2 regions of the Kitasatospora sp. NPDC101108 genome follow, and region 2 is predicted to be linked to the other one. Evidence: predicted binding sites of a transcription regulator. Region 2 holds the regulator's gene; the other holds the start of a gene.
The links. Region 2 encodes HrcA, which represses chaperone genes, less so after heat shock. Its sites were predicted from a motif close to TTNGCACTCNGNNNNNCNGAGTGCNAA; they were not measured.
Positions count from the first base shown of each region.

Region 1 (15,667 bases), on a different contig from region 2:
ACGGGGCCGAGCGGTGGGAGGGGGGTGTGGTGACGGCGCCGGAGGTGCATCCGGGGGTGGCGGGGGTGCGGGTGGCGTTGCCGGGGGTGTTGGAGCGGGTGGGGGCGCCCGAGGGGACGTGGGTGGAGGACAAGGGGCGCTCGGTGGCGGTGCACACCCGGCGGACGGCGGCGCCGGAGGAGGCGTTGGAGCTGTTGCGGGCTCCGGTGGGGGAGCTGGCCGCCGAGTACGGGTTGGTGGTGGAGCCCGGGCGGCTGGTGCTGGAGCTGCGGCCGCCGGGGGTGGACAAGGGGGCGGCGCTGACCGGGTTCCTGCGGGAGCGCGGGGCGCGGTCGGTGCTGTACGCGGGGGACGACCTGGGGGACGTGGCGGCCTTCGCGGCGGTGGAGAAGCTGCGCGGGCAGGGGCTGGCCGGGTTGCTGGTGTGTGCCGGGGCGGTGGGGGACGCGCCGGTGCGCGAGCTGGCCGACCGGGCGGATCTGGTGGTCGACGGGCCCGAGGGTGTGGTGGAGCTGCTGGGTGCCCTGGGGGAGGCGGTCAGAGGGCGTTGAGCTGGTCGAGGAACCACTGCTGCGGGGGGAGCGCGGTGGCCGCCGCGGCGAGGCGCTTGGTGCGGTCGGCGCGTTCCTCCGGGCTCATGGCGAGTCCGGTGTGCAGGGCCTCGGCGGTGGCGACGACGTCGTAGGGGTTGACGGTGAGGGCGTCCTCCCCCAGTTCGGCATGGGCGCCGGCCTCGCGGGAGAGCACCAGGGCGCAGCCGTGGTCGGAGACCACGGGGACCTCCTTGGCGACCAGGTTCATGCCGTCCCGGATCGGGTTGACGAGTGCCACGTCGGCCATGCGGTAGGCGGCCAGGGAGCGCGGGAAGTCGTCGTTGACGTGCAGCATCAGGGGCTGCCAGGTGGGGGTGGCGAACTCGGCGTTGATCTCGTCGGCGAGGCGCCGGACCGCGGCGGTGTAGTCGCGGTACTCGGCGAGGTCGGTGCGGGAGGGGTAGGCGAAGGCGATGTGGACCACCCGGTCCCGCCATTCGGGGTGGGTGCGGAGCAGGTGCCGGTAGGCCTGGAGGCCGCGGACGATGTTCTTGCTCAGCTCGGTGCGGTCGACCCGGACGATGGTGCGGCGGTCGCCGACGGCGGTGCGGAGGGCCGCGAGGCGTTCGTCGACGTCGGGGCGGCGGGCGCGTTCGCGGAGGAAGTCGGCGTCGGCGCCGAGGGCGTGGACGCCCAGCTGGGTGGTGCGGCCGATGGGGGTCCCCCCGGCCGAAGGCTGGGGGAGGGTGACGGTGAGCCGCTCGTGGTCGACGGTCGCCCCGAGGAGGTCCTCGCAGCAGGCGGCGAAGGCGCGGGCCCAGCGTTCGGTGAGGAAGCCGGCCCGGTCGGCGCCGAGGATGCCGGTGAGGACGGCCCGGGCGACGTCGTCGGGGAGCAGCCGGTAGTACTCGGGCGGGGCCCACGGGGTGTGGGAGAAGTGGCCGATCCGCAGGTCGGGGCGGGCTGCGCGGAGCAGGGACGGGGCCAGGGAGAGGTGGTAGTCCTGGACCAGGACCGCGGCGTTCGGGGCGGCTTCGGCGGCCAGGGCGTCCGCGAAGGCGGTGTTGTACGCCTCGTAGGCGGCCCATTCGGTGCGGAAGTCGGCGCCGAAGGAGGGCGCGGTGGGGGTCGCGTAGAGCAGGTGGTGGACGAACCACAGGGTGGAGTTGGCGACGCCGTTGTAGGCGTGGGCGAAGGTCTGCGGGTCGATGTCCAGCATGCGTACGGCCTGGCCCCCGACGTCGTGCCCGGCGAGGTCGAGGCGGCCGTCGGGGGCCTCTCCCGCGGCTCGGCGGTCGGCTTCACTGAGAGCCGCGCAGACCCAGACGGCGTCGGGGTCGTCGATCGCGGAGAGGCCTGAGACCAGCCCTCCGCCGCCTCGGCGCAGGGTCAGCGTGCCGTCGTCGGCGGTGCTGAAGGACACCGGTCCCCGGTTGGAGGCCACCAGGACGGGGGCGGTGCCGGTCGCACTCGAACGTTCGGTCGTGAGATCGCCCATGGTTGGGATGTTGCCGGGGGTCCGGGGTGGCAAACGTTTCAGTGCCGGGTGGCGTATTCGGGGACGGTGTGCATCGGGGGGCGCTCCAGGGCCGTCACGGGGTGGGTGTGGGCGGTGAAGGAGCGGGTCTCCGGGTCGCGGGTGAACTGGGTGAGGTGGGGGTGGACGAGGTCGGCGGAGGCCTTGAGGCGGTGGGTGCGGTCGAGGCGTTCCAGGGCGGTGCGGTAGATGGTGGCGGCCATCCGGCCGAGGGCCTGGCCGTCCTGGTGGCGGTGGTGCCGGACGCCGACGTCGACCTGGGCCAGGGCGTCCAGTCCGGCCAGTTCCAGTGCGTCGACCAGCAGGCCGAGTTCGACGCCGTAGCCGGTGGGGAAGGGCAGGCGTTCGAGCAGTGAGCGGCGGGCGGCGTACTCGCCGCCGAGGGGCTGGACGAAACCGGCGAGTTCCGGCCAGTGGAGGTTGAGCAGGGGGCGGGCGACGAGTTCGGTGACCCGGCCGCCGCCGGTGGGGACGATCGCGGCGGATTCCCCGGTGGCGGAGCCGCTCATCGTCACTTCCAGGGGGCGGTCGTACATGGCCTTGACCAGCTGGAGCCCCTCGTCGGTCAGCAGCGGGCCGATGATGCCGGAGACGAAGGCCGGGTCGAACTCGCGCAGGTCGGCGTCGATGAAGCAGACGATGTCGCCGTGGGTGACCAGGAGGGAGCGCCAGAGCACCTCGCCCTTGCCGGGGGCGGCGGGCAGCCGGGGGAGGATCGCGTCGCGGTGCTCCACCCGGGCGCCGGCCGCGGCGGCGACGGCGGCGGTGTCGTCGGTGGAACCGGAGTCGACCACGACGAGTTCGTCGACGAGCGGGATCCGCTCGATCAGCTCGCGGCGGACGGTGCGGACGATGTCGCCGACGGTGGCCTCCTCGTCGAGCGCGGGGAGGACGACGCTGACGGTGCGGCCGGTGCGCCGCTTGGCCTCCAGCAGGGTGTGCACCGGCCGGTCGGCCGCGCTCCACGAGCGGCGGCGGAGCCAGGACGCCGCCTGCGGGAGGAGTGCGGGGGACGGTTCGGCGGGCACGGTGACTCTCCTCGGCGGACTGGGTGGAACGGGCCATCTCGCTTGGCGGACGGACCCTTTCGGGGCGGATGCCTTCGGATACAGTCTTCGTACAGCGGTCGGACCTCTGCACGCCGGGGTCGCCGCTGAACCATAACTTCACATGCTCATCCAGAGGGACTGAGGGAACGGCCCGTTGACGTCCCGGCAACCTTCTCGCTCGGCTGTCGTCGACAGGCCCCGGCGGGACAGGTGCCAATTCCGGCCCGTGGCGCGACCGTGCCACGGGGAAGATGAGGAGAGAGGCCTCCGCCATCATGGCTATCGACACCGCCGCACCTGTTTCCGTCGACCTCGGCCCCGCCGCCGCGCTGTCCTGTCGGGAGTGCGGCACCCGCTTCCCGCTCGGCCCCAGCTTCGCCTGCCTGGAGTGCTTCGGGCCGCTGGAGATCGCGTACGAGTTCGGCAGCGAGGGCGCCGAGGAGCTGCGCAAGCGGATCGAGTCCGGCCCCGCGTCCATCTGGCGCTACGCGCCGCTGCTGCCGGTTCCGGCCGACGTGGCGTCGAAGCCCAATCTGAACCCCGGCTGGACCCCGCTGGTGAAGGCGGACAACCTGGGGCGGGAGCTCGGGTTCACCGCGCAGCTGCACGTGAAGGACGACTCCGGCAACCCGACCCACTCGTTCAAGGACCGGGTGGTGGCCTGCGCGATCGAGGCGGCCCGGGCGTTCGGGTACACCACGCTGTCCTGCTCCTCGACCGGCAACCTGGCCGGTGCGGTGGGTGCGGCGGCGGCCCGGGCCGGGTTCCGCTCGTGCGTTTTCATCCCGCACGACCTGGAGCAGGGCAAGGTCGTGATGGCGGGGGTGTACGGCGGCGAGCTGGTCGGCATCGAGGGCAACTACGACGACGTGAACCGCTTCTGCTCGGAGCTGATCGGGGACCCGGCCGGCGAGGGCTGGGGCTTCGTCAACGTCAACCTGCGGCCGTACTACGGCGAGGGCTCCAAGACGCTGGCGTACGAGATCTGCGAGCAGCTGGGCTGGCGGCTGCCGGAGCAGATCGTCATCCCGATCGCCTCGGGCTCGCAGCTGACGAAGATCGACAAGGGGCTGCAGGAGCTGATCAGGCTGGGCCTGGTGGAGGACCGGCCGTACCGGATCTTCGGCGCCCAGGCGGAGGGCTGCTCGCCGGTGTCGGCCGCGTTCAAGGCCGGCCGGGACGTGATCAAGCCGGTGAAGCCGGACACCATCGCCAAGTCGCTGGCGATCGGCAACCCGGCGGACGGCCCGTACGTGCTGGACATCGCCCGGCGGACCGGCGGGGCGGTCGAGGACGTCACGGACGCGGAGGTCGTGGCGGCGATCCGGCTGCTGGCCCGGACCGAGGGCATCTTCGCCGAGACCGCGGGCGGGGTGACCGTCGGCGTGCTGAAGAAGCTGGTCGAGACCGGCCGGCTGGACCCGGCCAAGGAGACCGTCGCGATCAACACCGGCGACGGCCTGAAGACGCTGGACGCCGTCTCCGAGGCCGGGATGACCACCGTCATCCGCCCGACGCTGGACTCCTTCCGCGCCGCCGGCCTCGCGTCCGCCTGAACCACCCCACCCCCGCTAGGAGAGCCATGAGCGCCAACGTCCGCATCCCCACCATCCTGCGCACCTACACCGGCGGCGCCGCCGAGGTGACCGCCGAGGGTGCCACCCTGGCCGAGGTCATCGCCGACCTGGAGCAGAACCACGCGGGAATCTCCGCCCGCATCCTGGACGACACCGGCAAGCTGCGCCGCTTCGTGAACGTGTACGTGAACGACGACGACGTGCGGTTCGCCGAGGGCCTGGCGACCGAGATCAAGGACGGCGCGAGCGTCTCGATCATTCCGGCGGTGGCCGGCGGCTGCTGAGCCGTTCCCGCCCCTTCCGGCCCGCTCCGCGGCCGCCCGCGCGTACGGAATTCCCCTCTCCGTACGCGCGGGCGGCCGCTTGCATTTCGGCGGGAATATTCCGGGTCCAGTCGGAGTAGAGTGTGGCTCGACTGGGAACAGGGCGTCCCTTCCCGGTTCGCGGGGCACTTCGCCCGAGGGCGTCCGGACGCTGGGACCGGCCCGTCAAACATGTCAGGCAGATGTCAGAATTCCTGCAGGCATTTGGGTAATTCGTCCGCTATGTCCGGCGCGGAATGCCGAGTTCCTCCCGATTTGTTCGGTGTTGTCTCTTGACGGGGCTGCGGAATTCCCGGCGGTTGACCCTGTTGCAGAGGGCGTCGATCCGGATACATTCAGCGGCGGTCGACGTAATCACCCGCTCACGGAAGCCGTCCGGTGTTCCCGTGCGGAGGATTGCGGCGTGCACGGCTGCGCCCAGGGGGGGTTCCCCGGGCCGGCCTCCAAACCAGACCCGGGCCCGCGACCTGCGGGACCGTGAAGGGCCAGCACAGCACTAGGGGAGTTCGGAATGGCTCAGGGCACCGTCAAGTGGTTCAACGCGGAGAAGGGCTACGGCTTCATCGCGGTCGACGGTGGTGCGGACGTCTTCGTCCACTACAGCGCGATCCAGATGGACGGCTACCGCACCCTCGAGGAGGGCCAGCGGGTCGAGTTCGAGATCTCCCAGGGACAGAAGGGCCCGCAGGCGGACATGGTCCGCGCGGCGGTCTGACCCCTTCCGAATCAGGAGCTCGGCGCGGCCCTCGGCTGGTGACCACTCGCTTCTCGACGGGCCCGTACGACACGCGTCGTACGGGCCCGTTCGCGTTCCCGCGGGAGTTCGCGCCGGAGTCGGTGCGGGTCCGGAGGACGGCTCGCGGGTTGGCGATTGGGCTTGCACTCGACCACCCGGAGTGCTAATCATTGGCGTTAGCACTCACAGTGTGAGAGTGACAGCGGACCGGGTCGGTGAGGCCCCCGGGAGCGGCAGGGAATGGACCTCCGCGCACCAGGGCCGTCCGTCGCGGGCACCCCTTGGTCCGAGCAGTCGACCGTGTCCCGGAGGACCACTTCTGATGGCCAAGATCATCGCCTTTGATGAGGAAGCTCGCCGCGGCCTTGAGCGTGGCATGAACCAGCTCGCCGACGCAGTGAAGGTCACGCTCGGCCCCAAGGGTCGCAACGTCGTGCTGGAGAAGAAGTGGGGCGCCCCCACGATCACCAACGACGGTGTCTCCATCGCCAAGGAGATCGAGCTCGAGGACCCGTACGAGAAGATCGGCGCGGAGCTCGTCAAGGAGGTCGCCAAGAAGACGGACGACGTCGCGGGTGACGGCACCACCACCGCCACCGTGCTCGCCCAGGCCCTGGTTCGCGAGGGTCTGCGCAACGTCGCCGCCGGCGCCAACCCGATGGCCCTGAAGCGCGGCATCGAGAAGGCCGTCGCCGCCGTCTCCGACCAGCTGCTGGCCCAGGCCAAGGACGTGGAGACCAAGGAGCAGATCGCCTCCACCGCCTCCATCTCCGCCGCCGACACCCAGATCGGCGAGCTGATCGCCGAGGCCATGGACAAGGTCGGCAAGGAAGGCGTCATCACCGTCGAGGAGAGCAACACCTTCGGCCTGGAGCTTGAGCTCACCGAGGGCATGCGCTTCGACAAGGGCTACATCTCCGCCTACTTCGCCACCGACCTGGAGCGCATGGAGGCGACCTTCGAGGACCCGTACATCCTCATCGCCAACTCCAAGATCGGCTCGGTCAAGGACCTGCTCCCGCTGCTGGAGAAGGTCATGCAGAGCGGCAAGCCGCTCGTCATCATCGCCGAGGACGTCGAGGGCGAGGCCCTGTCGACCCTGGTCGTCAACAAGATCCGCGGCACCTTCAAGTCCGTCGCCGTCAAGGCCCCGGGCTTCGGCGACCGCCGCAAGGCCATGCTCGGCGACATCGCCATCCTCACCGGTGGCACGGTCATCTCCGAGGAGGTCGGCCTCAAGCTGGAGAACGCCGGCATCGACCTGCTGGGCACCGCCCGCAAGGTGGTCATCACCAAGGACGAGACCACCATCGTCGACGGTGGCGGCGACAGCGAGCAGGTCGCGGGCCGCGTGAACCAGATCCGCGCCGAGATCGAGAACAGCGACTCGGACTACGACCGCGAGAAGCTCCAGGAGCGCCTCGCCAAGCTGGCCGGCGGCGTGGCCGTCATCAAGGCCGGCGCGGCCACCGAGGTGGAGCTCAAGGAGCGCAAGCACCGCATCGAGGACGCCGTCCGCAACGCCAAGGCCGCCGTCGAGGAGGGCATCGTCGCCGGTGGTGGCGTCGCCCTGCTGCAGGCCGGTGTCGCCTTCGACAAGCTGGAGCTGGACGGCGACGAGGCCACCGGTGCCAACATCGTCAAGGTCGCGCTGGAGGCCCCGATCAAGCAGATCGCGACCAACGCCGGCCTGGAGGGTGGCGTCGTGGTGGAGAAGGTTCGCAACCTCCCCGCCGGTCACGGCCTGAACGCCGCCACCAACGAGTACGTCGACCTGGTCGCCGAGGGCATCATCGACCCGGCCAAGGTCACCCGCTCCGCGCTGCAGAACGCCGCCTCCATCGCGGCGCTGTTCCTCACCACCGAGGCCGTCATCGCCGACAAGCCGGAGAAGGCCGCCGCGGCCGCCGGCGGCGGCATGCCGGGCGGTGACATGGACTTCTGATCCTGATCGTTCCGATCGGGTCGGTTGACTCCTCGTCCGCGTGGGCGGCTCCCTTCGGGGGGCCGCCCACGCGGCGTTTCCGGGCCGCGGGGGTTTCACGAGAGGATGGGCGGATGGCTTCCGACGACATCGAGACCGCCCTGCACAACGCGCGGGCACTGATCCTGGCCGACCTCACCGCGCGGGACGTGGCGGACGCCGCCGTCGTCTCGCTGGTCGAGCAGGCCGTCACCCACCGCCGCTGGTGGCTGGAGCAGTGGCCGGACGGCACCGAGTACGTGCTCGGGCTGGTCGCCCAGGACGTCCAGGACGCGCTGCTGGAGGCGTACGGCCGCTGGCCGCTGTGCACCGCCTGCGCGGCCGACGGGGACCCGCACGCGCTGGGCGTGGAGCCCGAGTTGGGGCCGGAGCCGCACTGGGTGTGCGGCAAGCAGGGCGTGGTGGTGGCGCCGGTGGGGGAGCTCCGCTAGCCAGGGCCTGTCCGGCGGGTCCTGCCGGACCTAGAGGGTTCCGAGTTCGGCCGTCAGGTTGGTGCGGGCGGCCGCAGTGAAGCGCTCGCGGGCGGCGGGGGTGCGGTAGAGCGCGGGCAGGGCCAGGAGCCGGCGCAGGACGGCGCCCCGGCCCGCACGGAAGTCCGGCTCCGGGACGAAGGCGTACTCCTCGCGGACGGCGGCCGCGTAGGCCGCGTACGCCTCGGGGGTGCCGCCGAGGACGGCGAGGTCCGCGTCGCAGAGCACCTCGCCGTCGCGGTCGCCGGGGGCCGGGTCGTGGGTGACGGTGAGCAGTACGAGCCGCTCGACCTCGGCGACGCGTTCGGCGGGCAGTCCGGCGGCGGTCAGCGCGCGGACGGCCAGGGCGGCGCTGCGCTCCTCGTTCTCGGTGCGGTCGGGGCGGTAGACGGCGTCGTGGAACCAGGCGGCGAGCCGGACGGCGTCCGGGTCCACGGCCTGGTCGGCGAGGTCGTCGATGTGCCGGAGTACCGCTCGCAGGTGCTCGGCGGTGTGGTAGCGCCGCTGGGGCTCGGACCAGCGGCGCAGCAGCTCCTGTCCGTACGGTTCGGGGTCGTCGGTGGCGCCGCAGCGGTTGAGCAGGGCGGTCCAGGCGGTGAGCAGGTCCTCGGTCGGCATGGGCACATTCTGTCGGGTCGTTCCGGTGGACGGGATGTGCCGGTCGGCGATATATGTAGTCACATGACAGAACGCTCCATGCAGGAGCCCACGCTGCTTCTGCTCACCGCGCTGGCCGATGCCCCGAGACACGGCTACGCGCTCATCCAGGAGATCGCCGCGATCTCCGACGGCCGGGTCAAGATGCGCACCGGCACGCTCTACGGGGCGCTCGACCGGCTGCTGGGCCAGGGCCTGATCGAGGTCGCCGCCGAGGAGGTGGTGGACGGCCGCGCCCGGCGCACCTACGCGCTGACCGACGCCGGTCGGGGCGCCCTGGCCACCGAGGCCGAGCGGCTGCGGGCCGTGGCCGCGGAGGCCGAGCGGCGGCTGTCCGTCGCCGTTGCCAACCCGAGGGTCAGGGGGGCCTTCGCATGAGTGATGCGACCGTTTTCGCCGTACGGACGGCGCTGGCGCTGTACCCGGGGCGCTACCGCCGCGAACGTGGGGACGAGCTGGCCTTGGTCTTCGCTGACACGACCGCCGGGGCCGGGCCGATGGCCAAGTTCCGGGAGCTGCTCGACCTGGGCGCGTACGGCCTGCGGATGCGGACCGGGCTGACCTCCACCTCCGCCGGCGGGCGGCTGACGGCGCTGGCCGCTCCGCTGGTGGCCGGGGCCGCCGGAGGTCTGGCGGCGGGCGGGGCGCTGCTGAGCTACCTGGCGTCCGGCGTGCCGCACGGGGGGTGGGGGCTGCTGCTCTTCCTGCCCCACTGGGCGCTGCTGGGTGCGGCGATGCTCTCCGCCGTCGCGGCGCTGCTCGGACGGTGGACGGTGGCGAAGGTGCTGGCCGGGGTGTCGGCGCTGGCCGCGGTGGTGGAACTCGTTTGGGTGGCGACCCGTCCGGAGGTCACCCAGCCGCTGTGGGTGTTCCTGGAATCCTTCCAGTGGGACGGGCCGTTCGTGCTCTGGGCCCTGGTGCTGCTGGCCGCGCCCAAGGAGGCGCTGCCGGTGCCGAGCTGGCGGGAGCGCGGCCTGCTGCTGGCTGCGGCGGCGCTGACCCCGGTGGTGGCGTTCGCGGACAACGTCTACACGAGCTGGTACCACCTGGACCCGCAGTGGCGGGCGCTGATGATCGTCGTCCCGCTGCTGATGGCCTTGGCGGTGGTGCGCGGCTGGTACCTGGTGGCGGTTCCGGGGCTCGCGGCGCTGCCGTGGACGTTCAGCGTCAACCTGCACGCGCTCTGGCAGCAGGAGGGCGGGGCCTGGAAGCTGCTGCCGATGGCCGGGCTCACGGTCGTGGCGGCGGTGGCGCTGGTGCTGGTCGGTCGCCGCCGGGGTCCGGCCGGGCCGGGTGGGCGGCAGCCGGCCTGAGGCCGGAGCGGGGTGCGGTCTCGCCGGGGGCGGTCGCATGTGGCAGGCTGTCTCATATGTCTAGACCAATTTTGGAAGTCATCGCGCTGACGCCCCAGGACGCCCAGGCTGCCGAGTCGGGCGGCGCCGACCGGCTCGAACTGGTCACCGACATGGCCGCCGACGGGCTCACCCCGTCCGTCGAGGACTTCGCCCGGATCCGGGCCGCCGTCGGCATCCCGCTGCGCGTCATGCTCCGGATCCGGGACGGCTTCGCCCCCGGCGACCTGGACGAGCTGTGCGCCCGGGCCGCCGCGCTGCGGGCCGAGGGGGCCGAGGAGTTCGTCCTCGGCTTCCTCGACGCCGAGGGCGCCGTCGACCTGGCCGCGACCACGACCGTGGCCGAGGCGATCGCCGGTTGCCGCTGGACCTTCCACCGGGCGATCGACCACGGCGCCGACCGCGCCGCCCTGCGCGCCGCCGTCGGCGCGCTGCCCGGACTGGACACCTTCCTCACCTCCGGTGCGGCCGCCGGGGTGGACGCCGGGCGCGAGGTGCTGGCCGCCGAACTGGCCCGTACGGGCGAGCCCGGCTACACCCAGCGCATCCTGATCGGCGGCGGTCTGCGGGCCGAGCACCTCAAGGAACTGCGGGCGGACGGCTTCGACGCCTTCCACGTCGGCGGCGCGGTGCGGGTCGACGGCTGGCACACGCCGGTCGACGCGGCCAGGGTCGCCGAGTGGCGGGCGCTGATCGACGCCTGAAGCCACGGAAGAGGGGCCGGTTCCTGCCGGCCCCTTTCCGCGCTACCGGAGCTGCTCGGGCAGCGGCTCGCCGTGCAGCACCGTCAGGCCGGAGACGGCGCGGGTGAGCGCGACGTACAGCCGGCGCAGGCCGGTCCGCTCGTCCGGCTCGCCGGCGATCACCGCGGCCGGCTCGTCCAGCACCACGTAGTCGTACTCCAGACCCTTGGCCAGCGAGGCCGGGACGAGGGTCAGCCGGGTCTCGCTGCTGGTCTCGGTGCCGGGGGAGAGGAACGGCAGCCCGGCCCCGGTGAGCAGCTCGGCGAGCCGCGGGATCCGGGCGTCGGCGGCGATCAGGCCGGTCGAGCCCTCGTTCTTCAGCGCCTCCCGGCAGGCGTCCAGGACGGCGTCCTCCCAGGCGGTGACCGGGCGGATCACCAGCGAGCCGGGGGCGTCGCGGACCGAGGTCGCCGGGGCCAGGCCGGGGGCGATCGCGGGCAGCAGCCGGGAGGCGTAGGCGATGACCTCCTCGGGCACCCGGAAGCCCTTGGTCAGCTCCTCCACGTGGGCGTCCGGCTTGCCCAGGTGGTGCAGGGCGTCCGGCCAACTCGCCGTCGCCCAGGGGGTGGTGCCCTGGGCGAGGTCGCCGAGGACGGTCGCCGAGCCGGTGGTGCAGCGGCGGCCGACCGCGCGGTACTGCATCGGGGAGAGGTCCTGGGCCTCGTCCAGCACCACGTGCCCGAGCGAGGGGGTGCGCTGCACCAGGTCCGTCGCCTCGTCCACCAGGACGGCGTCGGCCGGCGTCCAGCGGGCGGTCTTCACCGAGCGGCCGGGCTTGGGCCACAGCACGGCCCGCTGCTCCTCGGCGGTCAGCACGCCCTCGGCGCACTCGGCCAGGAACTCCGGCTCGGAGAGCAGCCGCAGCACCAGCTTGGCCGGGTCGACGGCCGGCCAGCACTCCTTGACCACGGCCTTGACCGCGCTGTTGCGGGCCACCGCGTCCTGCACCCGGTCGTCCGGGGCCTCGCCGCCCTGCTCCATTTTCAGCAGCACGGCGTGCGCGATGCGCTGCGGCAGGGCGTCCCGGGCTGCGCCGTAGCGGATGTCGCGGCCCTTCAACTCCTCGATGATCTCGACCAGTTCGTACACCGGCACGCGCCAGCGGCGGGAGCCGCGGACCACCACGCAGGGCTCGGTGGGCAGCGTGATGCCGGCCCGCACCGCGCGGCGCAGCACCTCGGCCATCCGGGCGTCGCCCTTCAGCCGGGCCGCCTCCGGGTCGTCTTCGCCCCGCACCTCGACGTGGGCGACCAGCTGCTGCACGGTGGCCTGGGCGACCTCCAGCTCGCCGAGGGCGGGCAGCACCTGCTCGATGTACGAGAGGAAGGCGTTGTTCGGGCCGATCACCAGGGTGCCGGTGCGGGCCAGGCGCTCGCGGTGCGCGTACAGCAGGTAGGCGACGCGGTGCAGGCCGACGGCGGTCTTCCCGGTGCCGGGCGCCCCCTGGACGCAGATGGTGCCCGTGATGTCGGAGCGGACGATCTCGTCCTGCTCGGGCTGGATGGTGGCGACGATGTCGCGCATCGGGCCGACACGGGGCTTCTCGATCTCGGCGGCGAGCAGGGCGGAGGCGGTGTCGGTCTCGGCCGGGTCGGTGAGGTGCTCGTCCTCGTAGGCGGTGAGCTCGCCGCCGGTGTAGCCGAAGCGGCGGCGTCGTTCGACGTCCATCGGCTCGGCGCGGCTGGCCCGGTAGAACGGCTGGGAGACCGGCGCGCGCCAGTCGATCACCATCGGGTCGCCGTCGGCGTCGTGGACGTGGCGGCGGCCGATGTAGAAGCTCTCCCCGCCGCCGCCCTCGCTCAGCTCTTCGCTGACCGCGTGAAGGTAGTCGAGGCGGCCGAAGAACAGCGGGGTGTCGGAGAGGTCGGCCAGGGCGGCGATCCTGGCCTCGATCTGGTTCTGGAGGATGACGGCGGACACCCAGGTGCCGGTCACGTTGCGCAGGTCGAGCGACTCGACGTCCTCGCGCATCGCTCGCAGCGCGGACCGGGACGCGGCCAGGTGGTCGCGTTCGCGCTGGAGGGGGTCGGTGGTGGGGGTGGCGGGCACAGCGAACCTTCCCGGCTGCCCCGGTCGCGGGCGCAGCGGATCGATGGAGCTCACGGTGGTGTACGGGCCGACCGGTTGCCGTGCGGTCGGCGCCTCCCCCGGCTGCCTGCGGGACACCGCCAGGTACCACGGTTCGGGAGGGGGCAGGCGGACGATCTTAGACCCGTCCGTCTCAGGGTTCCAGCCCCGCAGGTCTCGGGGCTCCCGTACACCGGGAGGAGGACGGCCGGCACGCCGGATGCGGCCTTTGGAGTGATGCCGTGGGCCGGCCGGGTGCCTACCGTTGAAGACATGAGCAGTCGAAACGAATCCCGCACCACCCCGGCCGGCGCGACCGCCGTCCAGGGCCGTCACCGCAACCCGCTGAGCACCGCCGTCCGCAACCTCGGCATCGCCCTGGACACCGCCGCGCGCGTGATCTTCCTCGGGCGCGACGGTGTCCGGTTCTGAGTCCCGTTACAGCACGTCGTCCGCGTCGATGATCCGGTACGCGTAGCCCTGCTCGGCCAGGAAGCGCTGGCGGTGGGCGGCGAAGTCCTGGTCCACGGTGTCCCGGGCGACGACCGAGTAGAAGTGCGCCGCGTGCCCGTCCGCCTTGGGGCGCAGGACGCGGCCGAGGCGCTGGGCCTCCTCCTGGCGGGAGCCGAAGGTCCCGGAGACCTGGATGGCCACCGTCGCCTCGGGCAGGTCGATGGAGAAGTTCGCGACCTTGGAGACCACCAGGACGCTGATCTCCTTGTTCCGGAACGCGTCGAAGAGCTTCTCGCGCTGGGCGTTGCTGGTCTCGCCCTTGATCACCGGGGCGTCCAGGACCTCGCCGAGCTCGTCGAGCTGGTCGATGTACTGGCCGATGATCAGCGTCTGGTCCTTCTCGTGCTTCCTGACCAGCGCTTCCACCACCCGCCGCTTGGTCGCCGTGGTGGCGCAGAAGCGGTAGCGCTCCTCGGGCTCGGCGGTGGCGTAGGCGAGCCGCTCGGAGTCGGTCAGGGTGACCCGCACCTCGCAGCAGTCGGCGGGCGCGATGTAGCCCTGTGCCTCGATCTCCTTCCACGGGGCGTCGAAGCGCTTGGGGCCGATCAGGCTGAACACGTCGCCCTCACGGCCGTCCTCGCGCACCAGCGTGGCGGTCAGGCCGAGCCGGCGGCGGGCCTGGAGGTCGGCGGTGAACTTGAACACCGGCGCGGGCAGCAGGTGCACCTCGTCGTAGACCACCAGGCCCCAGTTGCGGGCGTCGAACAGCTCCAGGTGCGCGTACACGCCCTTCCGCTTGGTGGTCATCACCTGGTAGGTGGCGATGGTGACCGGGCGGATCTCCTTCTTCGTCCCGCTGTACTCGCCGATCTCGTCCTCGGTGAGCGAGGTGCGCTTGACCAGCTCGTGCTTCCACTGGCGGGCCGAGACGGTGTTGGTGACCAGGATCAGCGTGGTCGACTTGGCGTGCGCCATCGCGGCGGCGCCGACCAGCGTCTTGCCGGCGCCGCAGGGCAGCACGACCACGCCGGAGCCGCCGTGCCAGAAGCCCTCGACGGCCTGCGCCTGGTACGGGCGCAGCTGCCAGCCGTTCTCGTCCAGGTCGATCGGGTGCGCCTCGCCGTCCACGTACCCGGCGAAGTCCTCGGCGGGCCAGCCGAGTTTGAGCAGCACCTGCTTGATCTGCCCGCGCTCGGAGGGGTGCACCACCACGGTGTCCGGGTCCACCCGGGCGCCGACCAGCGGGACGATCTTCTTGGAGCGCAGCACCTCCTCCAGCACCGGGCGGTCGGTGGTGGTCAGCACCAGCCCGTGGGTGGGGTGCTTGGACAGCTGGAGCCGCCCGTACCGGCCCATGGTGTCCGCCACGTCCACCAGCAGCGCGTGCGGCACCGGGTAGCGCGAGTACGTCACCAGGGCGTCCACCACCTGCTCGGCGTCGTGCCCGGCGGCCCGCGCGTTCCACAGTCCGAGCGGCGTCACCCGGTACGTGTGGACGTGCTCGGGGGCCCGCTCCAGTTCGGCGAACGGCGCGATGGCGCGGCGGCAGTCGCCGGCCTTGGGGTGGTCGATCTCCAGGAGAAGAGTTTTGTCGCTCTGGACGATGAGCGGTCCGTCGTTCACGCGGGGGAGCCCTCCACTGGCTGACAGGCTGGATCGGCCGGCTGGTCCGGCGGTCCGGATTGGCGCAGACCCTCCAGTGTCGCTCATTCGGCGCGGTGCGCGGGAGGCCGCTGCGAGTGACCCCGGTCCGGGCTCGCTCGTTGAGCTGGTCATGAAGACCTCCAAGCGTGTTCTCACCGCCCTCGCCCTGATGGGCACGGCCCTCGCCGCCACGGCCTCGTCGGCCGGTTCCGCCCATGCCCTCGCGGGCATCGGGGAGGGGCCGGGCGGTCTGCTGGCGGCGCCCGGATTCCTGCTCGCGGACACCGTCACCGGCGGTTCGATGCCGGTCGGGCAGAGCCAGATCGGCAGCCTGGCGGACCAGGCGGTCAAGGACAAGATGAAGGAGGCCAGGGGGCACTGACGCCCGGTCATCCGCGCTTACTCGTCGAGCTCCGCGACGCCGGTGATGCGGTGGAGGGCGAAGGTGCGCAGTTCGTCGGCGTGGTGGTCGAAGGCGGTGACGAAGCCGCCTTCGACCTTGACCGGGTCGATGATCCGCTGGCTGGCGATGCCCTCGGCGT
Region 1 covers NZ_JBVJLM010000003.1:648,532-664,198, reverse strand. The annotation lists gene otsB (trehalose-phosphatase) at 1-551, shown strand, start outside; gene ACZ6Z8_RS11305 (alpha,alpha-trehalose-phosphate synthase (UDP-forming)) at 538-2,031, opposite strand; gene ACZ6Z8_RS11300 (glucosyl-3-phosphoglycerate synthase) at 2,070-3,098, opposite strand; SAM riboswitch class I at 3,242-3,377, shown strand; gene thrC (threonine synthase) at 3,395-4,675, shown strand; gene ACZ6Z8_RS11290 (ubiquitin-like small modifier protein 1) at 4,702-4,980, shown strand; gene ACZ6Z8_RS11285 (cold-shock protein) at 5,531-5,734, shown strand; gene groL (chaperonin GroEL) at 6,078-7,700, shown strand; gene ACZ6Z8_RS11275 (hypothetical protein) at 7,814-8,170, shown strand; gene ACZ6Z8_RS11270 (HD domain-containing protein) at 8,201-8,827, opposite strand; gene ACZ6Z8_RS11265 (PadR family transcriptional regulator) at 8,891-9,244, shown strand; gene ACZ6Z8_RS11260 (hypothetical protein) at 9,241-10,179, shown strand; gene ACZ6Z8_RS11255 (copper homeostasis protein CutC) at 10,236-10,922, shown strand; gene ACZ6Z8_RS11250 (HelD family protein) at 10,965-13,010, opposite strand; gene ACZ6Z8_RS11245 (hypothetical protein) at 13,302-13,460, shown strand; gene ACZ6Z8_RS11240 (DNA repair helicase XPB) at 13,467-15,104, opposite strand; gene ACZ6Z8_RS11235 (hypothetical protein) at 15,256-15,507, shown strand; gene ACZ6Z8_RS11230 (helicase-associated domain-containing protein) at 15,525-15,667, opposite strand, start outside.
Region 1: a site for HrcA is predicted at 5,896-5,922, ahead of groL (chaperonin GroEL). Genes of this name have one in related genera too.

Region 2 (15,667 bases):
TCGCGGCCGAAGGCCATCGCGGTGCGGGCGCCGAAGTAGACGGCGCCGATCGAGCACAGCGCCTGCACCAGGGTGACGCCGATCATGACGGCGCCGAGGCGCAGGATGTAGCCGGTGTCGCCCTTGACCACGCCCTTGTCGATGATGTCGGCGTTGAGTGTCGGCAGGTAGAGCGCCGCGAGCGTGGATACCAGTTGGAGGACCACCAGCATGGTGATCGGTCGGGAGTACGGGCGCAGGTACGCCCGGAGCAGTCTGATCAGCACTGGCCCACTCTTGTCGTCGCCGGTCGGGTTCGCACCCCAATTCTCGGTGTTCCGTGGCGTCGTACAGACGATTCCGGGGCTGTCCGGCTGAGGTTTGCCGGGCCTTTGCCATTGTCGCGGCGGGTCCGGGCACCGGCCCCGCGGGGGCGTGCCAGCTGGATTCGCCCCCTTACGGAATGACCGGTTTCCCCCTAGGCTGCTGACTACGCCCTTGTTACTGACCGGTACCGCTCACGTTAACGGGCCCGGCGGCCGCCCCCACGGACGCCGCGACAATCCCTCAGACGGCCACCCGCCCCCGGAGGTCCTCGTTGAGTTCCGCGCAGTCCCTGATCGACTCCGGCAAAGCCGACATCGTCGCCGGGCGTCCGGCCTCCGTCGCCCACCTGTTCCTGGAACGCGTCGCCGCGACGCCCAACCACGAGGCCTACCGCCACCCCGTGGCGGTCGACGACCAGGCCGCGGACGGCGCGCCGGGCGCCGAGCAGTGGCGCTCGCTCACCTGGGCGCAGACCGCCGTCCGGGTGAAGGCGGTGGCCGCCGGCCTGATGGCGCTCGGCATCCAGCCGGAGGACCGGGTCGCACTGGCCGCCTCCACCCGGCTCGAATGGATCCTCACCGACCTCGGCGCGATGTGCGCGGGCGCGGCCATCACCACGATCTACCCGAGCACCAACGCGGACGAGACGGCCTTCATCCTCTCCAACTCCGGCTCCCGGGCCATGTTCGCCGAGAACGCCGCCCAGCTGGCCAAGGCCGTCGACCACATCGACCAGCTGCCCGAGCTGCGCACCGTGATCCTCTTCGACGCCCCCGCCGAGGCCCCCGAGACGGCCGGTCTCGACCTGATGACCCTGGCCGAGCTGGAACGGCGCGGCGCCGAGTACCTGGAGCAGCACCCGGACGCCGTCGAGAAGGCCGTGGCCGCGCTCGACCGGGAGCAGCTCGCCACCCTCATCTACACCTCCGGCACCACCGGCCGCCCCAAGGGCGTGCGCCTGGTGCACGACTGCTGGGCGTACGAGGGCCGGGCCCAGGAGGCCAGCGGCCTGCTCGGCCCCGACGACGTGCAGTTCATGTGGCTGCCGCTGTCGCACGTCTTCGGCAAGACGCTGATCTCCGGCCAGATCGCCACCGGCCACGTGATGGCGGTGGACGGCCGGGTCGACCGGATCATCCACAACCTGCCGGTCATCCGGCCCACCGTGATGGCCTCGGCGCCGCGCATCTTCGAGAAGGTGTACAACGGCATCGCCGGCCGGGCCCGGGCCGAGGGCGGCGCCAAGTACAAGATCTTCATGTGGGCCGCCCAGGTCGCCCGCGAGTACGCCCGGGTGGTCCAGGAGAGCCGGATCGCCACCGGCGCCGAGAGCGCCCCGCTCGGCCTGCGGCTGCAGCACGCGCTCGCCGACAAGCTGGTGTACGCGAAGATCCGGGCGGCCTTCGGTGGCCGGCTGCGGGGTGCCGTCTCCGGCAGCGCCGCGCTCGCCCCCGAGATCGGCTACTTCTTCCTCGGCGCCGGGGTGCCGATCCTGGAGGGCTACGGGCTGAGCGAGACCAGCGCCGGCTCCTGCGTCAACCGCAAGGAGGACGTGCGGATCGGCACGGTCGGCCGCCCGCTGCCCGGCACCGAGGTGCGGATCGCCGAGGACGGCGAGATCCTGCTGCGCGGCCCCGGTGTCATGCGCGGCTACCACGACCTGCCGGAGAAGACCGCCGAGGTGCTGGAGCCGGACGGCTGGTTCCACACGGAGGACATCGGCGAGCTGAGCCCCGACGGCTTCCTGCGGATCACCGACCGCAAGAAGGACCTGTTCAAGACCTCCGGCGGCAAGTACGTGGCGCCCAGCGAGGTCGAGGGCAAGTTCAAGGCGGTCTGCCCGTTCGTCAGCAACATCCTGGTGATCGGCAACGGCCGCAACTACTGCACCGCGCTGATCGGCCTGGACGAGTCGGTGCTGCTGCCGTGGGCCGCCGAGCACGGCCTGGCCGGGAAGAGCTACGCCGAGCTGGCCGTCGAGCCGGCCGTGCACCAGCTGATCGAGGGCTTCGTCAAGCGGGTCAACGGCGACCTCCAGCGCTGGCAGACGATCAAGAAGTTCCACCTGCTGCCGCGCGACCTCGACATCGAGCACGGCGAGCTCACCCCCAGCCTGAAGATCAAGCGCCCGGTGGTCGAGCGGACCTACGCGGACGCCGTGGCGGCCATGTACGCGGGCGCCAACGAGGCCTGATCCCCGTTCCCGTACGGTCCGCGCGGGGTTCGCGGGCCGTACGGGACAATGGGGTCATGCCCTCCGCACTCCCCGACGGCGAACCGGTGCCGTCCGACGGTTCCCTGCCCACCGACGCCCTCGCCGGGCTGGGCCGGCGGCCGTTCGGCTTCTACCTGCACGTGCCGTACTGCGCCAGCCGCTGCGGCTACTGCGACTTCAACACCTACACCGCCACCGAGCTGCGCTCCTCCGGGGCGGTCGCCTCGCAGGAGACCTACGCGGACAACGTGGTCGCCGAGATCCGGCATGCCCGCAGGGTGCTGGGCGACGTCGACCTGCCGGTGCGCACGGTGTTCCTCGGCGGCGGCACCCCCACCCTGCTGCCGGCCCGCGACCTGGTGAAGATGCTCGCCGCGCTGCGCGAGGAGTTCGGACTCGCCCCGGACGCCGAGGTCACCACCGAGGCCAACCCGGAGTCCGTCGACCCGGCGTACCTGGCCGAGCTGCGCGAGGGCGGCTACAACCGGATCTCCTTCGGCATGCAGAGCGCCCGCCCGCACGTCCTGCAGCTGCTCGACCGCCACCACACCCCGGGCCGCCCCGAGGCCTGCGTGGCCGAGGCCCGCGCGGCCGGCTTCGAGCACGTCAACCTCGACCTGATCTACGGCACCCCCGGCGAGTCCGACGACGACTGGCGGGCCTCCCTGGACGCCGCGATCGGTGCCGGGCCGGACCACGTCTCCGCGTACTCCCTGATCGTCGAGGAGGGCACCAAGCTGGCCGCCCGGGTCAAGCGCGGCGAGCTGCCGATGATCGACGACGACGTGCACGCCGACCGCTACCTGATCGCCGAGCAGGCCCTCGCCGCGGCCGGCTACTCCTGGTACGAGGTGTCCAACTGGGCCACCACCCCCGAGGGCCGCTGCCGCCACAACGAGCTGTACTGGACCGGCGCCGACTGGTGGGGCGCCGGCCCGGGCGCCCACAGCCACGTCGGCGGCGTCCGCTGGTGGAACGCCAAGCACCCCGCCGCCTACGCCCGGGCCCTGGCGGAGGGCCGCACCCCGGCCCAGGGCCGCGAGGTGCTCAGCGACGAGGACCGCCGGGTGGAGCGCATCCTGCTGGAACTGCGCCTGGTGGAGGGCGTCCCGCTCGACCTGCTGACCGACGTGGGCCGCAAGGCCGCCGCCAAGGCCCTGGCCGACGGCCTCCTCGCCGAGGAGTCCTACGAGCGGGGCCGCGCCGCCCTCACCCTCCAGGGCCGTCTGCTGGCGGACGCGGTCGTGCGTGACCTGGTGGACTGACATCCGTCGACGTGGGCGTCAGCCGTCGGAGGAAGCGTGCGATGACCGCCATCGATGATCGGATGACCGGGATCTTCGAGAGGTGACCCGATTCGGGTGGACCTGCTCGACATCACCATGGACACCTCGGAGTTCCAGACCTACTCCTGGCCCGGCAGGGCCGTGAAGTCGATCAACTCCTCGACCCGGCCCAGGAGTTCGGGTTCCAGGTCCTTGTAGGAGTTCACCTTCGACAGGATGTGCTTCCAGGCGGCCGGGGTGTCCACCGGCCAGCCCAGGCGGCGGCAGGTGCCCTCCTTCCAGTCCTCGCCGCGGGGGACGGCGGGCCAGGCGGGGATGCCGACGCTGGACGGCTTCACGGCCTGCCAGATGTCGATGTAGGGGTGGCCGACGACCAGCACGTTCTCGCCGGTGACCCGGGCGGCGATGCGGTGCTCCTTGGTGCCCGGGAGCAGGTGGTCGACCAGGACGCCCAGGCGGCGACCCGGGCCGGGGGCGAAGTCGGCGACGATCGCGGGGAGGTCGTCGATGCCCCGGAGGTACTCGACGACGACGCCCTCGACGCGCAGGTCGTCGCCCCAGACCCGTTCGACGAGCTCGGCGTCGTGCCGGCCCTCGACGTAGATCCGGGACTCCCGGGCGACCCGGGCCCGGGCGCCGGGGACGGCGACCGAGCCGGAGGCCGTACGGCCCGGGCCGCGGGAGGGGGCCGGGGCGGCGGGGCGGACCAGGGTGACGACCCGGCCCTCCAGCAGGAAGCCGCGCGGCACCAGCGGGAAGACCCGGTGCTTGCCGAACCGGTCCTCCAGGGTGACGGTGAAGCCCTCGGCGGTCTTCTCGCAGCGCACCACCGCCCCGCAGTAGCCGGTGGCCGCCTCCTCGACCACCAGGTCCCGCTCGGCGGGCACCTCGGGTGCCGGCTGCTGCTTCTTCCACGGCGGGGTGAGGTCGGGTCCGTACTGGTGGCTGCGCATGGGGGCGACTATAGGACGGTCCGTCAGAGGCCCGGCGCGCCCCAGACCGGGAACCAGCGGCCGAGGTCCTTCTCCAGCCGCAGGTCGTTCGCCAGCATCGCGTTGACCTGCAGCTCCAGCGGGCTGTTGCGCCGCTCCCCGCCGCCGGGCATCGGGGCGAAGGGGTAGAAGGTGCCCCGCTTGTAGAGGTAGACCAGGGCCAGCGACTGGCCCTCCCCGTTGCGGAAGCCCACCAGCGAGCAGAGCAGCTGCGGCCCGAAGCCGTTCGCCTCCAGCTCGCTGTTGACCGCGTGCAGGTCGTTCACCAGCTCCGGCAGCTCCTCGGGGGTGTGCCGGGCGAGCAGCCAGGAGTAGCCGTAGCCGTCCTTGGAGGCCTCCACCGGCACGCCGCCGCGCTCGGTGTCGGCGTCCAGCAGCGCCCGGACCTGCTGCTCCACCTGGACGAAGGCCGCGCCCTCGACGGCCGCGAAGCAGACCGAGCCGAGCCCGGTGGGCAGGAACCCGGCCCCGGCCTCCAGGGTGAGCGCGGCGGACGGTACGCCGAACAGCTGGTCGAGGTCGGGCTTGACGGGCTTGGTGCGGCCGAACAGGGCGTCCAGGAATCCCACGTCGGTCCTTTCGTGAACGGGGTCGGAACGGGTCAGCGGCCGAGCTGCTCGGAGATCTTCGCCAGCTGCGCCAGTCGCTTCTCCAGCGTCGGGTGGGTGGAGAACAGCTGGGAGGCGGTCTCCCGGGCGCTCAGCGCCGGGGCGAAGTAGAAGGCGTTGTAGGGCTGGGAGCGGCGCAGGTCCTCGGTGGGGATGGCGGCGATCTGCCCGGTCACCTTGGTGAGGGCGGAGGCCAGGGCGCTGGGCCGGCCGGTGAGCTGGGCGGCGGCCCGGTCGGCGGCCAGCTCGCGGTAGCGGGAGAGCAGCCGGGTGAGCAGGAAGCTGATGGCGTAGACGACCATCGACACCAGCGGGATGACCAGCGCCGCGATGGCCGCGTTCTGGTCGTTGCTGTTGCGGTTGCCGCCGATGAACCCGCCGTACATCGCGATCCGGGTGATCGCCCCGGCGAGCACCCCGAGGAAGCCGGCGATGGTCATCACCGCGACGTCCCGGTGGGCGACGTGCGACAGCTCGTGCGCCAGGACGCCCTCCAGCTCCTCCGGTTCGAGCCGGCGCAGCAGGCCGGTGGTGACGCAGACCACGGCGTTCTGCGGGTTGCGGCCGGTGGCGAAGGCGTTGGGCATGTCGTTGTCGGCGACCGCCACGCGGGGTTTGGGCATGTCAGCCAGGGCGCAGAGCCGGTCGATCGTGCCGTGCAGCTGGGGGAACTGTTCCTCGGTCACCGGCCGGGCGCCCATGGCCCGCTCGGTGATCTTGTCGCTGAACCAGAACTGGGCCACGAACAGCCCGCCGGAGATCAGCACGATCAGCGGCCAGGCCCCGCGCAGCAGCGCGATCAGCAGGCCCGTGAAACCGACGTACAGCAGCCCGATCACGAACATCGTCGCGACCATGCGGCTGGTCAGGCCGCGGTCGGGTGCGAAGCGGGTGTGCTGGCCCGAGCTCGACATCTCTTGCTCCTCCGTTCACCGTCGCTTTCGATGCTGCCACCCGGACGGCCCCGGGGCACCACCCCCGCACGCGGAGTGTCGTGGCGGCCGTCCGGAACTGCGGGGAGGATCACCCCGGCCGGGCCGTTCCTGCGGTAGGACCCGGGCCGTACACTGGCAGGTACGGTTTTGGCACTCGTCCGTGCAGAGTGCCAAGGTCGGGGCCGTCCGAGGAGCGGCTCGCAGCATCACAGACGGACAACGTGCGAAGACGGAGGTGCGTGCCCCATGGCCGGTGAGGTCCGCCAGCTGGACGACCGCAAGCTCGCCGTGCTGCGCGCGATCGTCCAGGACTACGTGGGCACCGAGGAGCCGGTGGGCTCCAAGGCCCTGGTGGAGCGGCACAACCTGGGGGTGTCCCCGGCCACGGTCCGCAACGACATGGCGGCGCTGGAGGAGGAGGGTTACATCCACCAGCCGCACACCAGCGCCGGGCGCATCCCCACCGACAAGGGCTACCGGCTGTTCGTCGACAGGCTCGCCGAGATCAAGCCGATGAGCTCCCCCGAGCGCCGGGCGATCCGGCACTTCCTGGACGGCGCCGTGGACCTGGACGACGTGGTCAGACGCACGGTGCGGCTGCTCGCCCAGCTGACCCGGCAGGTCGCCGTGGTGCAGTACCCCTCGCTCACCCGCTCCACCGTCCGGCACATCGAACTGGTGGCGCTGGCCCCGGCCAAGGTGATGCTGGTGCTGATCACCAACACCGGCCGGGTCGAGCAGCGGATGATCGACTGCCCGGGCACGGTCGGCGAGACGGTGCTGGCGGACCTGCGGTCGCGGATCAACGCGCGGGCGGCCGGCCAGCGGCTGCCGGACGTCCCGGGCCTGCTGGAGGAGCTGCCGGCGGCCTTCGAGCAGGCCGACCGGCCGACCGTCAGTACGGTCCTGGCGACGCTGTTCGAGGCGCTCGCCGAACAGAACGAGGAGCGGATCATGCTGGCCGGCACGGCCAACCTGACCCGCTTCGGGCACGACTTCCCGCTCACCATCCAGCCGGTGCTGGAGGCACTGGAGGAGCAGGTCGTCCTGCTCCGCCTCCTGGGTGAGACCGCGGACGCCGCGATGACGGTCCGGATCGGGCGGGAGAACGCGTACGAAGGGCTGAATTCCACCTCGGTCGTTTCGGTCGGCTACGGTTCGGGCGACGAGAGCGTGGCCAAACTGGGTGTGATCGGTCCGACCCGGATGGACTACCCGGGCACAATGGGGGCGGTGCGAGCGGTGGCACGGTACGTGGGCCAGATCCTGGCCGAGTCGTAGCAAACAGCCGTCGCCGGATGTCCGGCGGCGGTGTCCAGTCGCACTACTACAGGCGGAACAAGCGGAGCATTTGGTGGCCACGGACTACTACGCGGTACTCGGCGTCCGACGGGATGCGGGGCAGGACGAGATCAAGAAGGCGTTCCGGCGCCTGGCACGCGAACTGCACCCGGACGTCAACCCGGACCCGAAGACGCAGGAGCGGTTCAAGGAGATCAACGCCGCCTACGAGGTGCTCTCCGACCCGCAGAAGCGCCAGGTCTACGACCTCGGCGGCGACCCGCTGTCGCCCGGCGGCGGCGGTGGCGCGGGCGGCTTCGGCGCCGGCGCGGCGGGCTTCGGCTTCTCCGACATCATGGACGCCTTCTTCGGCGCCGCGGCCGGCCAGCGCGGCCCGCGCTCGCGCACCCGCCGCGGCCAGGACGCCATGATCCGGCTGGAGATCACCCTGGAGGAGGCCGCCTTCGGCACCACCAAGGAACTCCAGGTCGACACCGCCGTCACCTGCACCACCTGCAACGGTGAGGGCGCGGCCCCCGGCACCTCCGCCCAGACCTGCGACATGTGCCGCGGCAAGGGCGAGGTCTCCCAGGTCACCCGGTCCTTCCTGGGCCAGGTCATGACCTCCCGTCCGTGCCCGCAGTGCCAGGGCTTCGGCACCGTCGTGCCGACCCCGTGCCCCGAGTGCGCCGGCGACGGCCGGGTGCGGGCCCGCCGCACCCTGACGGTCAAGATCCCGGCCGGTGTGGACAACGGCACCCGGATCCAGCTGGCCGGCGAGGGCGAGGTCGGCCCCGGCGGCGGCCCGGCCGGCGACCTGTACGTCGAGATCGCCGAGACCTCCCACAGCGTCTTCCAGCGGCGCGGGGACGACCTGCACTGCACCGTCACCATCCCGATGACGGCGGCCGCGCTCGGCACCCAGGTGCCGCTGCAGACCCTGGACGGGCTGGAGGAGGTCGACATCCGGCCCGGCACCCAGTCCGGCCAGTCGATCCCGCTGCACGGCCGGGGCATCACCCACCTGCGCGGGGGCGGCCGCGGCGACCTGATAGTGCATGTCGAGGTGCAGACGCCCACCAAGCTCGACGCCGAGCAGGAGGAGCTGCTGCGCCGGCTCTCCATGCTGCGCGGCGAGGAGCGGCCGTCCGGCCAGTTCGCGCCGGGCCAGCAGGGCCTGTTCTCGCGCCTGAAGGACGCCTTCAACGGCCGGTAGCCGTCCCGGAAGGGGTGCCGGGGGCGGTTCCCCGGCACCCCTTCCGTGTTGTCCCCATTCGGCCGCAGGCCCCTTTCCGGAAAGGTCCCCCTCATGACCGCGCCCGTCTTCGTCGTCGAGACCGAGCGGATCGCCGCCGCCGCGCCCGGGGCCGTGGTGCGGCTCGACGGCGCGGAGGGGCGGCACGCGGCGGCGGTGAAGCGGCTGACGGCCGGCGAGGCGGTGACCCTGGCGGACGGGCTGGGCCTGGGCGTGGACGGCACCGTCGCCGAGGTGCTCGGCAAGGACGCGATCGACGTCACCGTGGAGGCCGTGCGGCGGGAGCCGGAGCCGGTGCCGCGGATCGTGGTGGTCCAGGCGCTGCCCAAGGGTGACCGCGGCGAGCTGGCCGTGGAGACCATGACCGAGGTCGGCGTGGACGTGGTGGTCCCCTGGGCCGCCTCCCGGTGCATCACCCAGTGGAAGGGCGAGCGCGGCGCGAAGGCGCTCGCCAAGTGGCGGGCCACCGCCCGGGAGGCGGGCAAGCAGTCCCGCCGGCTGCGCTTCCCCGAGGTGCGCGAGCCGATGACCACCCGGCAGCTGGCGCCGCTGCTGGCCCAGGCCGCCCTGGCCGCCGTGCTGCACGAGGAGGGCGCGGAGCCGCTGGCGCAGGCCGCGCTGCCCGCCGAAGGGGACATCGTGCTGGTGGTCGGCCCGGAGGGCGGGGTCTCCCCGGAGGAGCTGGCCGCCTTCGCCGAGGCGGGCGCCGCGCCGTACCGGCTGGGTCCCTCGGTGCTGCGCACCTCGACCGCCGGGGTGGCCGCCGGGGCGCTGCTGCTGGGGCGCACCGGCCGCTGGGCGTAACTCCCGCGCGCCCGACCGGAGTTCTCGGGAAATCGGAGCGGCTCGTACCCGCACCTGCTTACGCTGACCGGGTGACGGACTCCGTGAGCACCTCCCCGGGCGCCTATCTGCGCCATCCCCATCTGCACGGTGACCTGGTCGCCTTCGTCGCCGAGGACGACCTGTGGCTCGCCCCGCTGGACGGCGGCCGGGCCTGGCGGCTGACCGCCGATCACCTGCCGGTGCACCACCCCAGGTTCTCCCCGGACGGGCGGCTCATCGCCTTCACCTCCACCCGGGACGGCGCCCCCGAGGTGCACGTGGTGCCGGTCGACGGCGGGCCGTCCCGGCGGCTGACGTACTGGGGCAACGGCGAGACCCGGGTGCAGGGCTGGACCGCGGACGGACGCCCGATCGCCACCACCGGCGCGGGCGGCTCCGGCGTGCGGCGCACCTGGGCGCACGCCGTCCCGCTGGACGGCGGCGAGGCGGCGCGGCTGCCGTACGGGCCGGTCGGCGGCCTGGCCTTCGAGCCGGACGGCGAGCGCGCGCTGCTGGTGACCGTCAACAACCGCGAGCCGGCCTGGTGGAAGCGCTACCGGGGCGGCCGGGCGGGCAAGTTGTGGATCGGGCGGGACCGGTTCACCCGTGTCCACGAGGAGTTGGACGGGCAGCTCGACTCCCCGCTGTGGGTCGCCGGCGAGGGGGCGCCGGGCGGCCGGATCGCCTTCCTGTCCGACCACGAGGGCGTCGGGGAGCTGTGGTCCAGCCGCCCGGACGGCTCCGACCTGCGCCGCCACAGCACCGACCCGGACGGCTTCTACGCCCGCAACGCCGCCACCGACGGCACCCGGGTGGTCTTCCACCGGGCCGGCGACCTCTGGCTGCTGGACGACCTGGACACCGCCGTGCCCCGCCGCCTGGACATCCGGCTGGCCGGGCCGCGCACCGGCCGCCGCCCCCGCCCGGTGCCCGCCGCGCACTGGCTGGAGTCCGCCGCCCCCGACCGCACCGGCCGGGCCAGCGCCGTGGTGGTGCGCGGCAGCGTGCACTGGCTGACCCACCGGGAGGGCCCGGCCCGGGTGCTGGACGAGACCCCGGGCGTGCGCGCCCGGCTGGTCCGGGTGGTGCCGGGGGAGGACGGCGGCCAGGGCGTGCTGTGGGTGTCCGACGCCGAGGGCGAGGACGCCCTGGAGTACGCCCCCGCGGTCCACGAGCCCGAGCGGCGCCGGCTGGCCGCCGGGCGGTTGGGCCGGGTCAACTCGCTGGTGGTCTCCCCGGACGGCAAGCAGGCGGCGCTCGGCGTGCACGACGGCCGGGTGCTGCTGGTCGCGCTGGCCGACGGTGCCGTGCACGAGCTGGACCGCAGCACCGACGGCGAGGTCAGCGGGCTGGCGTTCAGCCCGGACTCGGCCTGGCTGGCCTGGTCCCGCCCGGTGCACCGGATGGGCCCGTACTCGCTGCGCCAGATCGTGCTGGCGAACCTGGCCACCCGCACCGTCAGCGAGGTCACCCAGCAGCGCTTCGTCGACACCTCGCCGGCCTTCACCGCGGACGGCCGCTACCTGGCCTTCCTGTCGGTGCGCAACTTCGACCCGGTCTACGACGCGCACGCCTTCGACCTGTCCTTCCCGAACGGCTGCCGCCCGTACCTGGTCACCCTCGCCGCGGACACGCCGTCCCCGTTCGGGCCGCAGCGGGCCGGTCGCCCGCCGGGCGGGGAGGAGGACGAGCCCAGGGCCCGCAAGGCGGACGGCGAGGAGGGCGCGGACGGGGCCGCGCCGGCCACCAGGGTGGACCTGGACGGCATCGTCGACCGGATCCTGCCGTTCCCGGTCGAGGGCGGCCGCTTCCACACGCTGCGCGCCGCCAAGGACGGGGTGCTGTGGACCAGGGCGCCGCTGCTGGGCGAACTCGGCGACGAGGCGGCCTCGTTGGAGGACGAGCGGCCCCGCCCGGTGCTGGAGCGCTTCGACCTCAGGAAGCGCCGGGCCGAGCAACTGGTGCACGGGGTCGACGGCTTCGCGGTCAGCGGGGACGGCACCCGGGTGGCCGTGCTGGACGAGGGCGAGCTGCGGATCGTCCCGGCCGGCCACAAGGCGGGCGGCGAGGACGACGAGACCGCCGTCGACCTCACCCGGCTGCGGGTGACCGTCGACCCGGCCGCCGAGTGGCGGCAGATGTACGCCGAGAACGGCCGCCTGATGCGGGACAACTTCTGGCGCCCGGACCTCGGCGGCCTCGACTGGGCCGGGATCCTGGACCGCTACCGGCCGCTGGTCGAGCGGGTCGGCTCGCACGACGAACTGGTCGACCTGCTCTGGGAGGTGCACGGCGAACTCGGCACCTCGCACGCCTACGTCGTCCCCTACGGCCGCTACACCGAACCCGCCCGGCGCCAGGGCCTGCTGGGCGCCGACCTGGTCAAGGACGGCGATCGCTGGCGGATCGTCCGGATCCTACCCGGCGAGTCCTCCGATCCCCGGGCCCGCTCGCCGCTGGCCGCTCCCGGCGCCGCCGTCCGGCCGGGCGACGCCGTGCTGGCCGTCAACGGCCGCCCGGTGGACCCGGTCACCGGCCCGGCCCCGCTGCTGGCCGGCACCGCCGGGCAGCCGGTCGAGCTGACCGTGGCCGGCAAGGACGGCACCGACCAGCGCCACCCCGTGGTCGTCCCGCTCGCCGACGAGGAGGCGCTGCGCTACCACGACTGGGTGGCCGGGCGGCGGGCCGCGGTGCGGGAGCTGTCCGGCGGCCGGCTGGGCTACCTGCACATCCCCGACATGCAGACGGCCGGCTGGGCCCAGCTGCACCGCGACCTGTCCACCGAGATGGCCCGGGAGGGCCTGATCGTGGACGTCCGGGAGAACCGCGGCGGCCACACCTCGCAGCTGGTGATCGAGAAGCTGGCCCGGCGGATCGTCGGCTGGTACGCGATCCGGGACACCGACCACCCGGTGCCCTACCCGATGGACGCCCCGCGCGGGCCGGTGGTCGCGCTCGCCGACGAGCTGTCCGGCTCGGACGGCGACGTGGTCAACGCCGCCATCCAGGCGCTCGGGATCGGCCCGGTGGTCGGCACCCGCACCTGGGGCGGGGTGATCGGCATCGACAGCAGGTACCAGCTGGTCGACGGCACCCTGGTCACCCAGCCCAAGTACGCGATGTGGCTGGAGAACTACGGCTGGGGCCTGGAGAACCACGGCGTCGACCCGGACGTCGAGGTGCCGTTCGCCCCGCACCACTGGGCGGCCGGCGAGGACCCCCAGCTGGCCGAGGGCGTGCGGATCGCCCTGGAGACCCTGGCCGGCACCCCGGCCCGCTCGGGGCCGCGGCTGCCCTGGGCGTAGCGGCGGTGCCCGGGGCGGGAGGTCGGGGCCGACCTCCCGCCCCGGGGCGTGGGTAGGATGCGGGGCTGTCCTTGATCGCGATCTTGATCTGACCGACAGCTCACGGGGGAGCACACCATGGCCCAGGGCTACCCGCCGCCGCAGTACCCGCAGTACCCGCAGGATCCGCAGCACCCGCAAGGTCCGCCGAACGGCTACGGGGCGAACCCGTACGGCCAGGGGCCGTACGCCCAGCCTCCGCAGCCGTACCCGCAGGCCCAGCAGCCCTACGCCCAGCCCCAGCCGTACGCCCAGCCCCAGCCCCAGCCCCAGCCGTACCCGCAACCGCAGCCGTACCCGCAGGCCCAGCAGCCGCACGGGCAGGACCCCTACCCGCAGGCGCAGCCCGCACTGCCGCCGTGCCCCCCGGAGGCGTACGCCGGACGGCGGTTCCTGGCGATCGTGCTCGACTTCGTCCTCGCCTTCGGCCTCGGCTTCGCCACCGCCATCGCCGACGACAACACCGCGAAGCACGCCAAGCCCGTCGTGCACGCGGCCGGCCACGCCGCCGTCCAGAGCCCGGTGGTGCCGTTCTGGGTGGCGTTCCTGGGAGCGGGCCTGCTCGCCTCCTTCCTCAACCAGGTGGTGCTGGCACGGCTGACCGGCTTCAGTGTGGGCAAGGGGATCCTGGCGATGCGGGTGGTGCGCCGCAAGCGGGTGATGCGTCCCAACACATGGCGGCTGACCCGGCGCTGGCTGGTCGGCTTCGTCTTCCTGGCGGTGGTCCTCATCTCCGAGGACTTCGACCTGTCCGAGGGGGACGTCGTCGGGATGCGCTCGGTGCGCTGGAAGCACCTGCAGGAGTACCAGCAGGCGGTCGGGCGGCTCGGCTAGGCTGCCGCCAGTACGGCCCACGTCAACGAAGACCCAGTGACCCGAGGAGAAGCCGATGGCCGGCGAGCCGCAGCCCGACTGCCTGTTCTGCAAGATCGTGGCGGGCGAGATCCCGGCGACCGTGGTGCGCAAGACGGACCGCGTCCTCGCCTTCCGGGACATCGCGCCCAAGGCCCCGGTGCACGTCCTGGTCATCCCGCACGTCCACTACCCGAACGCCGCGGCGCTGGCCGCCGCCGAGCCGGAGATCGCCGGTGAGCTGCTCGCCGAGGCGGGCGCGGTGGCCAGGGACGAGGGCGTCGAGGACTACCGGCTGATCTTCAACACCGGTGCGGGCGCCGGCCAGACCGTCTTCCACGCCCACGTGCACGTGCTCGGCGGCAAGCGCATGACCGAGAGCATGGTCTGATCCCAGGTGTCGCAGCGCGAACTCGTCGTCCTGGGCACCGCGAGCCAGGTGCCCACCCGGCACCGCAACCACAACGGCTACCTGCTCCGCTGGGACGGCGAGGGCCTGCTGTTCGACCCTGGCGAGGGCACCCAGCGGCAGATGCTGCACGCCGGGGTCTCGGCCACCCAGATCACCCGGATCGCGGTGACCCACTTCCACGGCGACCACTGCCTTGGCCTCGCCGGGGTGATCCAGCGGATCAACCTTGACCGGGTCCCGCACCCGGTCGACGTCTACTTCCCGGCCTCCGGCGAGGTCTACTTCGAGCGGCTGCGGCACGCCACGGCCTACCACGAGACCGCCGTGCTGCGGCCCCGGCCGATCGACGAGCCGGGCCCGCTGCCCGCGCCCGGCGCCCGCTTCGCGCTGGACGCCGTCCGGCTGGACCACCCGGTGGAGTCCTTCGGCTACCGGCTCTCCGAGCCGGACGGCCGCCGCCTGGTGCCCGAGCGGCTCGCCGCGGCCGGCGTGCACGGCCCGGCCGTCGGCCGGCTCCAGCACGAGGGCGCGATCGAGGTGGACGGCCGCACCGTCACCCTGGACGAGGTCAGCGAGCCGCGGCCGGGCCAGAGGTTCGCCTTCGTGATGGACACCCGGCTGTGCGAGGGGGTGCACCAACTCGCCGAGGGCGCCGACCTGCTGGTGGTCGAGGCCACCTTCACCGACGCCGACGCCCGGCTCGCCGAGGACCACGGCCACCTCACCGCCGGCCAGGCCGCCAAGGCCGCCGCCGAGGCCGGGGTGCGCACCCTGGTGCTGACCCACTTCTCCCAGCGCTACCCGGACCTGGGCCAGCACCTGGCCGACGCCCGCAAGCACTTCGACGGGGAGCTGGTGCTCGCCGAGGACCTCGCCCGGGTCCCCGTCCCGGCCCGCCGCCACCCGTGAAAAAGGGTTCGCGCCGCTCCGCGATCTGCCGCAGCATCGTCGGGTGCGGCCCCGCCGCCCGCCGCAGCGATCACGCTCGCGGCGTACCCTGGTGCCCCGGAGACCGAGCGGCACACGAGACCACGGATGGGATGAGGCAGGCCCCAGCGCCGACCTATGAGTGACACATCGCAGACCCGTACCGACGGGCAGTCGCGCCCCGAACCGGCCGACGACGGCCGGGTGAGCGCCCGGATCGTGATCCCCGAGAAGCACCCGATGGTCACCCTGCTCGGCACGGCGGACTCGCTGCTGCGCGTGATCGAGCAGGGCTTCCCCGCCGCCGACATCCACGTCCGCGGCAACGAGGTGACCGCCACCGGGGAACGTGCCGAGGTCGCCCTCGTGCAGAAGCTCTTCAGCGAGATGATGCTGGTGCTGCGCACCGGCCAGCCCCTGACGGAGGAC
Region 2 covers NZ_JBVJLM010000002.1:647,212-662,878, reverse strand. The annotation lists gene ACZ6Z8_RS07860 (ABC transporter ATP-binding protein) at 1-266, opposite strand, end outside; gene ACZ6Z8_RS07855 (AMP-dependent synthetase/ligase) at 578-2,500, shown strand; gene hemW (radical SAM family heme chaperone HemW) at 2,557-3,786, shown strand; gene ACZ6Z8_RS07845 (DUF3097 domain-containing protein) at 3,927-4,760, opposite strand; gene pspAB (PspA-associated protein PspAB) at 4,784-5,368, opposite strand; gene htpX (zinc metalloprotease HtpX) at 5,401-6,321, opposite strand; gene hrcA (heat-inducible transcriptional repressor HrcA) at 6,589-7,623, shown strand; gene dnaJ (molecular chaperone DnaJ) at 7,697-8,839, shown strand; gene ACZ6Z8_RS07820 (16S rRNA (uracil(1498)-N(3))-methyltransferase) at 8,933-9,682, shown strand; gene ACZ6Z8_RS07815 (S41 family peptidase) at 9,754-13,008, shown strand; gene ACZ6Z8_RS07810 (RDD family protein) at 13,126-13,881, shown strand; gene ACZ6Z8_RS07805 (histidine triad nucleotide-binding protein) at 13,937-14,290, shown strand; gene ACZ6Z8_RS07800 (ribonuclease Z) at 14,297-15,220, shown strand; gene ACZ6Z8_RS07795 (PhoH family protein) at 15,377-15,667, shown strand, end outside.